DNA from 2 places in the Allobosea sp. 2KB_26 genome. Region 2 is predicted to be linked to the other one. Evidence: predicted binding sites of a transcription regulator. Region 2 holds the regulator's gene; the other holds the start of a gene.
The links. Region 2 encodes PhoB, which activates phosphate uptake and scavenging genes when phosphate is short. Its sites were predicted from a motif close to TGTCATNNANCTGTCAT; they were not measured.
Positions count from the first base shown of each region.

Region 1: a site for PhoB is predicted at 1,146-1,162, ahead of ugpB (sn-glycerol-3-phosphate ABC transporter substrate-binding protein UgpB). Genes of this name have one in related genera too.

Region 1 is NZ_JBFRHE010000020.1:23,680-27,760, forward strand. It holds gene ugpB (sn-glycerol-3-phosphate ABC transporter substrate-binding protein UgpB) at 1-1,042, opposite strand, end outside; gene AB4099_RS30590 (fumarylacetoacetate hydrolase family protein) at 1,271-2,449, shown strand; gene AB4099_RS30595 (PfkB family carbohydrate kinase) at 2,446-3,384, shown strand; gene AB4099_RS30600 (proline racemase family protein) at 3,398-4,081, shown strand, end outside.
Region 2 is NZ_JBFRHE010000004.1:483,327-487,407, reverse strand. It holds gene greA (transcription elongation factor GreA) at 26-493, shown strand; gene AB4099_RS15695 (TIGR03862 family flavoprotein) at 503-1,720, opposite strand; gene AB4099_RS15690 (YnfA family protein) at 1,794-2,114, shown strand; gene phoB (phosphate regulon transcriptional regulator PhoB) at 2,219-2,917, opposite strand; gene phoU (phosphate signaling complex protein PhoU) at 2,951-3,670, opposite strand; gene pstB (phosphate ABC transporter ATP-binding protein PstB) at 3,719-4,081, opposite strand, start outside.

The DNA.
Region 1 (4,081 bases), on a different contig from region 2:
CGGCCTTGGTGATCGGCAGATAGCCGGACTCGGTGTGCAGCTTCACCTGACGGTCGACATCGGAGAGGAAGGTGAAGAACTTGGCGACGCCCTTGTATTCGTCAGCCTTCTTGCCGCCCATCACCCACAGCGAGGCGCCGCCGATGATCGAGTTCTGCGGTGCCCCGGCCGCTTCCGGATAATACGGCATCGCGGCGTTGGCCCAGTCGAACTTGGCGTTGGCCTTGACGTTGCCGAAGAAGCCCGACGAGGTCAGCATGATCGGGCATTCGCCCGAGGTGAAGCGGCCTTCCCCGTTATTGGTGCGGCCGGAGTAATCGTAGGTCTTGTCCTTCTGCAGCTCGACCAGGTTGGTCCAGTGCTTCAGGAAGAGCGGGCTGTTGAAGTTCAGGACCGTGTCGAAGCCATCGAGACCATTCGCCTTGGTCGCAATCGGGATGTTGTGCCAGGCACCGAACTGCTCGATATTGGCCCAGGTCGCCCAGGCATTGGTGAAGCCGCACTTGTCATATCCGGCGGCCTTCAGCTTCTTTCCGGCCTCGAAGACTTCTGGCCAGGTCTTCGGCGGGGCGTCGGGGTTCAGGCCCGCCTTCTTGAAGGCGTCCTTGTTGTACCACATCACCATGCTCGACGAGTTGAACGGCATGGAGAGCATGTCGCCCTTGGCGGTCGAGTAATAGCCGGTGATCGCCGGCAAATAAGCCTTGGGATCGAAAGGCTCGCCGGCTTCCTTCATCAGTTCGTGCACGGGCTTCACAGCGCCCTTGGCCGACATCATCGTGCCGGTGCCGACTTCGAAGACCTGCAGAATGTGGGGCGCGGTACCGGCGCGGAAGGCGGCGACGCCAGCGTTCAGCGTGTCGGGATAGGAGCCCTTATAGGCCGGAACGACCTTGTATTCCTTCTGGGAGGCGTTGAATTCCTCGGCCAGCTTCACGACCACGTCGTTATTGGCGCCGGTCAGCGCATGCCACCACTGAATCTCTGTCTGCGCGACGGCCGGAGCCGCACCAGCCAGCGTCAGCAGCGCAGCCGAAATCATCAAGCGCGATCTGGATGTCATCTATCTCTCCCTTATGCCGCGCTCGTGCGGGCGGCTCTTGTCGTTGGTGCGCAAGCTAGCATGAAGAACAGGTGACGTTTCAATGACAATCGCACGACATGTGCGCCATGTCTGATCCGCGTCCCTGCACTCTTGCACATTGGCGGCGAAGCGGCTGTTCTCGCGTGCGACTTTCAACGTGACCATTCCACCAGCGGACGAACGATCATGCCCGAGCTTGCCCTGACGCCCCGGAACACTTTGCCGGCGGACGCCGCAGTCGCCGCGCTCGCTGGCCGGATCTGGCGCCCGGAGGTTGCCGGTCCCGCGGTCGTCGTTCTGCGTGGTGATGAACTTGTGGATATCACCGCTGCCTTCGCCACGATGCGCGATCTCTGCGAGACGGCCGATCCCGCGGCAGCCCTGCGCATCGCCAAGGGCGATCCCATCGGAACGCTCGCCGACATCCTTGCAAACACGCCGCCCGCGCGCCGCGACGCAACGAAGCCCTGGCTGCTCGCGCCGCTCGACCTGCAGGCGGTCAAGGCCGCCGGAGTGACCTTCGCGGTCTCGATGCTGGAGCGCGTGATCGAGGAGAAGGCGCGGGGCAATCCGGCCGCCGCCGCCACGATCCGCGAGGAGATCGGCAAGCTCATCGGTGACGATCTTTCGAAGTTGAAGCCCGGCTCGCCCGAGGCGATGCATCTCAAGGACGTGCTGATCAAGCAGGGGGCCTGGAGCCAGTATCTCGAGGTCGGCATCGGGCCGGATGCCGAGATCTTCACCAAGGCGCCGCCCATGTCGGCCGTCGGCACCGGTGTCGATGCCGGCCTGCACCCGGCCTCGACCTGGAACAATCCCGAGCCGGAGATCGTGCTGATCGTCGCCTCGACCGGTGCCATCGTCGGAGCAACGCTCGGCAACGACGTCAATCTGCGCGACGTCGAGGGGCGCTCGGCGCTGCTGCTCGGCAAGGCCAAGGACAACAATGCTGCGGCGGCGGTCGGTCCCTTCATCCGCTTCTTCGATGCCGGCTTCTCGCTCGACCATGTCCGCAAGACGACCGTGACGCTGACGGTCGAGGGCGAGGATGGCTTCAGGCTGGAAGGCTCGTCCTCGATCGCTAAAATCAGCCGCGATCCGGCTGATCTTGCCGCGCAGATGCTCAATCCGAACCATCAGTATCCGGATGGTGCGGCGCTCTATCTCGGCACCATGTTTGCGCCGATCAAGGATCGCGACACGCCGGGCGGTGGCTTTACCCATAAATACGGGGACATCGTCACGATTGCTGCGCCGGAACTGGGAGCGCTCGTCAATTGCATGCGCCGCACCGATGAATGCGAGCCCTGGACCTTCGGCGCTTCGCATCTGATGCGCAATCTGGCGAAGCGCGGGCTGCTGTGAACCCGAGGGCAGTGCTCGTCTTTGGCGAAGCGCTCGCCGATCTGGTGCCGGAGGACGGACGCGGCGAGCGCTATCAGTGCGTGTTGGGCGGATCCGGCTTCAACACGGCGCTGGCGCTCGCCCGCTGCGGCGCCTCTGTGGCCTATTGCGCGACGCTGTCGCATGACGTCACAGGGCGGCGCTTCCAGGCCCGCCTTGTGGCAGAGGCGATCGATCGGCGCTTCATTGCGGAGAGCGACGCCCCCACACCGCTGGCCGTCGTTGCCCCGCTTGGGGCAGATGGCGGGGCGCGATATCACTTCCACCTCGCCGGTACGGCGCTGGCCGAGCCTCCGCCATTGCCCCGCAGCCTCACGGGTTTTGGCCATCTGCATGTCACCTCGTTCGGAGCGACGGTCGGTCCATCCGGAGACGCGGCGTTGACGCTGCTGCGCCAGGCGCGCTCTGCCGGCCTGAGCACCAGCTATGACGTCAATATCAGGCCGCCGGCGCTGCCGGATCGGGAGGCCGCGCTCGCCGCCATCGAGCAGCGCATGGCGCTGTCAGACCTCATCCGGCTCAGTACGGACGATGCCGACTGGCTCTATCCCGGCGGCTACGTTGCGCCGCTGCGCCGTTGGTTCGACCGGGGTGTTTCAGCGATCCTGCTGACCGAGGGCGATCGCGGAGCGGCGCTCGAACGGCCAGGAAGTGAGACCGTGCGCGGCTTCGTTCCGGTTGCGGAGCTGGTCGACACGATCGGTGCCGGCGACAGCTTCATCGGCGCATTCCTCGCTTCGCTCGCGCAGGCTGGCGAACTCGGGGCAAGTCTGCGCGGGTTGTCGGACGGCGCTGCCGCATCCGCAATGGGTTTCGCGGCGGAGGTCGCAGCCGAGACCTGCGGCCGGCGCGGCTGTGATCCGCCGCGTCTCACACCCAAGCCACCCTATCAGTGAGGGGAACGCGCCGATGCGCCTGAGCTATCTCGACTACCACACCTGCGGCGAGCCGGTGCGCATCGTCACGGGCGGCTATCCCGAACTGACCGGGGCGACGATTCTCGACAAGCGTCGACAGGCGCGCGACAGCTACGATCACCTGCGCCGTGCGATGATGCTGGAACCGCGCGGCCATGCCGGTATGTACGGTGTCATCCCGGTCGAGGCGAGCCATCCCGAGGCTGTCTTCGGCGTGCTCTTCACTCATAACGAGGGCTACTCGACGATGTGTGGCCATGCCACCATCGCGCTCGGCCGCTATGCGATCGAGCGCGGCCTGGTGCCGGCGGTCGAGCCTGTCACGCGTTTTGCCATCGAGGCGCCCTGCGGCCTGCTGCGGCTCGCCTGCGAGGTCTCCGACGGGAAGGTCGGGGAGGTGCGCTTCGAGAGCGTACCTGCCTTCGTCCATGCCCGCGACCGTGTGGTCGAGGTGCCGGGCTTCGGACGCATCACGACCGACATCGCCTATGGCGGAGCCTTCTACTGCATCCTTCCGGCTTCACGCTTCGGGCTCGATCTCTTCGAAAGCCCGGTCGAGCGGTTGACCGAGGCTGCTTCTGCCCTGACCGACACTGTGCGGTCCGGCGCGCCGATCACGCATCCGGCGGAGCCCGATCTCGGCTTTCTCTACGGGACGATCGTGACCGACGAGGCC
Region 2 (4,081 bases):
CCGAGATCAATAGGAGGAGGCCAGAATGACTCGCGCCTTCGTCAAGGAAGCCGAGGAAAGAGGGACCCTGGACGAGCTGCCAGACCGGCCAGTCTCGCCTCACCCGAACCTCGTGACGCCTGAAGGGCTCGCACAGATCGAGGCCCAGCTGGCGCGCTGGCATGACGAACACGCGGCGGCGCTGGCTGGAGGCGACCGCACCGAGATCGCTCAGACGCGGCGCGAGTTCCGCTACTGGACCGCGCGGCGCGCCAGCGCCAAGCTGGCCCCTGCGCAGGAAAGGCACGACATCGTCCGCTTCGGCTCGACAGTGACGATCCGCCGGGCCGACGGGCGCAAGCAGAACTGGCGACTGGTCGGCGAGGACGAGGCCGATCCGGCGCGGGGAACGCTGCCCTATGTCGCGCCGTTGGCGAGCGCGCTGATGGGCAAGGGCATTGGCGAGAGCGTCAGCATCGGCGTTGAGGCGGTCGAGATCATCGCAATCGCCTGAGGCGATCGTTCAGCTTTCCGCGAGCCAGGCCTGAATCCCTGCTGCAGCTGCGACTCCGGTCGCGAAACAGGCCTGCAGCAGATAGCCGCCGGTCGGCGCCTCCCAATCCAGCATCTCGCCTGCGACAAAGGTACCGGGCAAGCGTTTCAGCATGAAGCCTTCCTCGACCTCGGCCGCGGCGACGCCACCGGCGGTGGAGATCGCCCGCTCGATCGGTCTGAGACCGGTGAGCACCAGAGGTGCGGCCTTGATCAGTGCGGCCAGCCTCTCCGCGTCTTGGGGAAGTGGCCCCTTCGCCGCTTCGCGCAGCAGCGCAATCGCGGATGGAGCAAGACCTGCAGCCTTGCGCAGATGATTGCTCAGCGTCACGCCCTTGCGACGATGCGCGAGCCGCTGGACCAGCAGCGCCGCCTCGTGATCGGGCCGCAGATCGACGGTGATGACCGCCCTGCCCTCGCGCAGGATCGTCTCGCGGATCGGGGCAGAGAGTGCATAGACCGCCCCGCCTTCCAGACCCGCCGCATCGATCATCGCCTCGCCGGGCACGGATTGGCCGCCGAAGCTCAGGACGATCCGTTTCAGCGGCACGCCGGCAAAACGCTCGCGCATGGTCTGCGACCAATCGACCGTAAAGCCGCCATTGGATGGGCGCAGCGGCGCAATCGCAATGCCGCGCGCTGCCAGCAAAGTCGCCCAGGCGCCATCGGACCCTAGCCGCGGCCAACTTGCGCCGCCGAGCGCGAGCAGCGTCGCGTCGTGCTTCGCCTCGAAATCGGCGCCATCGCGGCTCCGGAACGTCAGAACGCCCGCTTCGCTCCAGCCGGTCCAGCGCTGCCCAGGCGCGAAGGCGACGCCGAGACCATCGAGCCGGCGCAGCCAGGCACGAAGCAGGGGGGAAGCCTTCATGGCGCGAGGGAAGACACGCCCGCTGCTGCCGACGAACGTGTCCTGCCCGAGCGCATCGGCCCAGTCGCGCAGGGATTGCGGCGGGAAGGCACGAATGGCCGGCTCCAGCCAGGTTCGGGCATCGCGATAGCGGGCCAGGAAGCTGTCGAGCGGTTCGGAATGGGTGAGGTTCAACCCGCCGCGCCCGGCCAGCAGGAATTTGCGAGCCGGCGAGGGCATGCGATCGTAGATCGTGACCGCATGGCCGGCCACTGCGAGGCGCTCGGCCGCAATCAGCCCGGACGGCCCTGCTCCGATGATGGCGATGTGATGTGAGGACATCGGTCCGGCTTGCCGTCCGCGCGGCCTGCGGTCAAGGGTAATCCCGCCGCGCGGGCCATCGATAGGACGAACCATGCCGACCATCGCCGCCTATCTTGGCGCAGCCATTCTCGAAATCGCCGGCTGTTTCGCGTTCTGGGGCTGGCTCCGGCTCGGCAAGCCGATCTGGTGGATCGTGCCCGGACTGGTTTGCCTCGCCCTGTTCGCCTGGCTGCTGACGCTGGCGGAGAGCGAAATGGCCGGACGCGCCTATGCCGCCTATGGCGGCATCTATATCGTGAGTTCGCTCGCCTGGCTCTGGGTCGTCGAGGGCTTTCGCCCCGACCGCTGGGACATTGCCGGCGGGCTGATCTGCCTCGCCGGCGCGGCGGTCATCATCGCAGGGCCGCGCTAGAGTATCGGCCCGAAAAGTGGATTGCGGCTTTCGGGAAAGCCGATGCAAACATAGACGATCAGATCATCGCGCCGGGTTCGATATCCGGCCCGACGATCCAAGTCTCAGCTCCGCGCAAAGGTCTCGTCGAAGGCGTAGCCGGCGCCACGAACGGTCCGCAGCGGATCCTTGGCGTTGTCGGGGGTGATCGCCTTGCGCAGGCGGCCGACATGGACGTCGACAGTGCGCTCGTCGATATAGACATCGCGACCCCAGACCGCGTCGAGCAGCTGGGCGCGGGAATAGACCCGACCCGGCGCCTGCATCAGGAACTCGAGCAGGCGGAACTCGGTCGGGCCGAGATGCAACTCGCTCCCTGAGCGGCGGACACGGCGGGTGGTGCGGTCGAGTTCAAGATCGCCGGCGGCCAGCAGCCCGGCAACATGACCCGGCTTGGCGCGGCGCAGCAGCGCCTGGATGCGCGCGATCAGCTCGGGCAGCGAGAAAGGCTTGACGACATAGTCGTCAGCCCCGGTGGCAAGGCCGCGCACACGCTCGGTCTCCTCGCCGCGGGCCGTGAGCATGATGATCGGCACTCGCTCGGTATCGCGACGGGTCCGCAGCCGCCGGCAGAGCTCAATGCCGGAAAGGCCCGGTAGCATCCAGTCGAGCAGCACGAGGTCCGGCGTATGATCGCGCAGATGCAGCTCGGCATCGTCGCCACGCGCTACGCTATCGACCTCGAAGCCTTCGGCCTCGAGATTGTAGCGCAGCAGCAGGGTCAACGGCTCTTCGTCCTCAACGATCAGGATGCGTGCAGGCATGTCTCACTCGGTCCCAAAGGTGTCGGGCGCCGGTCACTCACCGGTGGCGGCGTCCAGAAGAATGTTGGTGGTGTCGAGCTTCGGACGGGCTGCGTCCAAGGCTTCGCCCGTGACGAGATAGTGGATCGTCTCGGCGATGTTGGTGGTGTGGTCGCCGATACGCTCGACATTCTTCGCGCAGAACAGGAGATGCGTGCAGAAGGTGATGTTGCGCGGGTCTTCCATCATATAGGTGAGCAGCTCGCGGAAGAGCGAGGTATAGAGCGCGTCGATCTCGTCGTCTCGGCGCCAGACCTCCATGGCCTTCTGCTCATTGCTGACGGCATAGGCATCGAGCACGTCCTTGAGCTGGGCCTGAACCAGGCGGCTCATATGCTCGAGGCCGACGACCGCACGCGACGGCGGCTGGAACTGGCCGGAGATCGCAACGGCGCGCTTGGCGATATTCTTGGCGAGATCGCCGACACGCTCGATATCGGCGGCGATGCGAATGGCGGAGATCAGCTCGCGCAGGTCGTTGGCGAGCGGCTGGCGCCGGGCGATGGTGAGGACCGCCTTCTCCTCGACCTCACGCTGCAGGTTGTCGAGGCGCTGGTCGGCGCTGATGACCTTCTGTGCCAATCCGGTATCACGGCGCACCAGGGCGACCGTCGAATCGCCGAGCATGCGCTCCGACATGCCCCCCATCTCGGCAAGGCTGCGGCGGATCCCCTCGAGATCGGCGTCATATGAGCGGACGATGTGATCAGTCATCGCGGCGTGTCCTTTGTCGGCAAAGCAGTTGGAAGGCTTGGTACCGTTTCAGCCGAAGCGACCGGTGACGTAATCCTGCGTCTGCTTCTTGTGCGGGTTCATGAAGATGGTGTTGGTGGCGTCGAACTCGATCACCTCGCCCAGATACATGAAGGCGGTGTACTGCGAGATGCGCGCCGCCTGCTGCATGTTGTGGGTGACGATGACGATGGTGAAGTCGGTCTTGAGCTGCTCGAGCAGGTCCTCGATCTTGCCGGTCGAGATCGGATCAAGCGCCGAGGTCGGCTCATCGAACAGGATCACTTCCGGCTTCTGGGCGATGGTACGCGCAATACAGAGGCGTTGCTGCTGGCCGCCGGACAGGCCCATGCCGGAGGTCTTCAGCTTGTCCTTGACCTCGTCCCAGAGGGC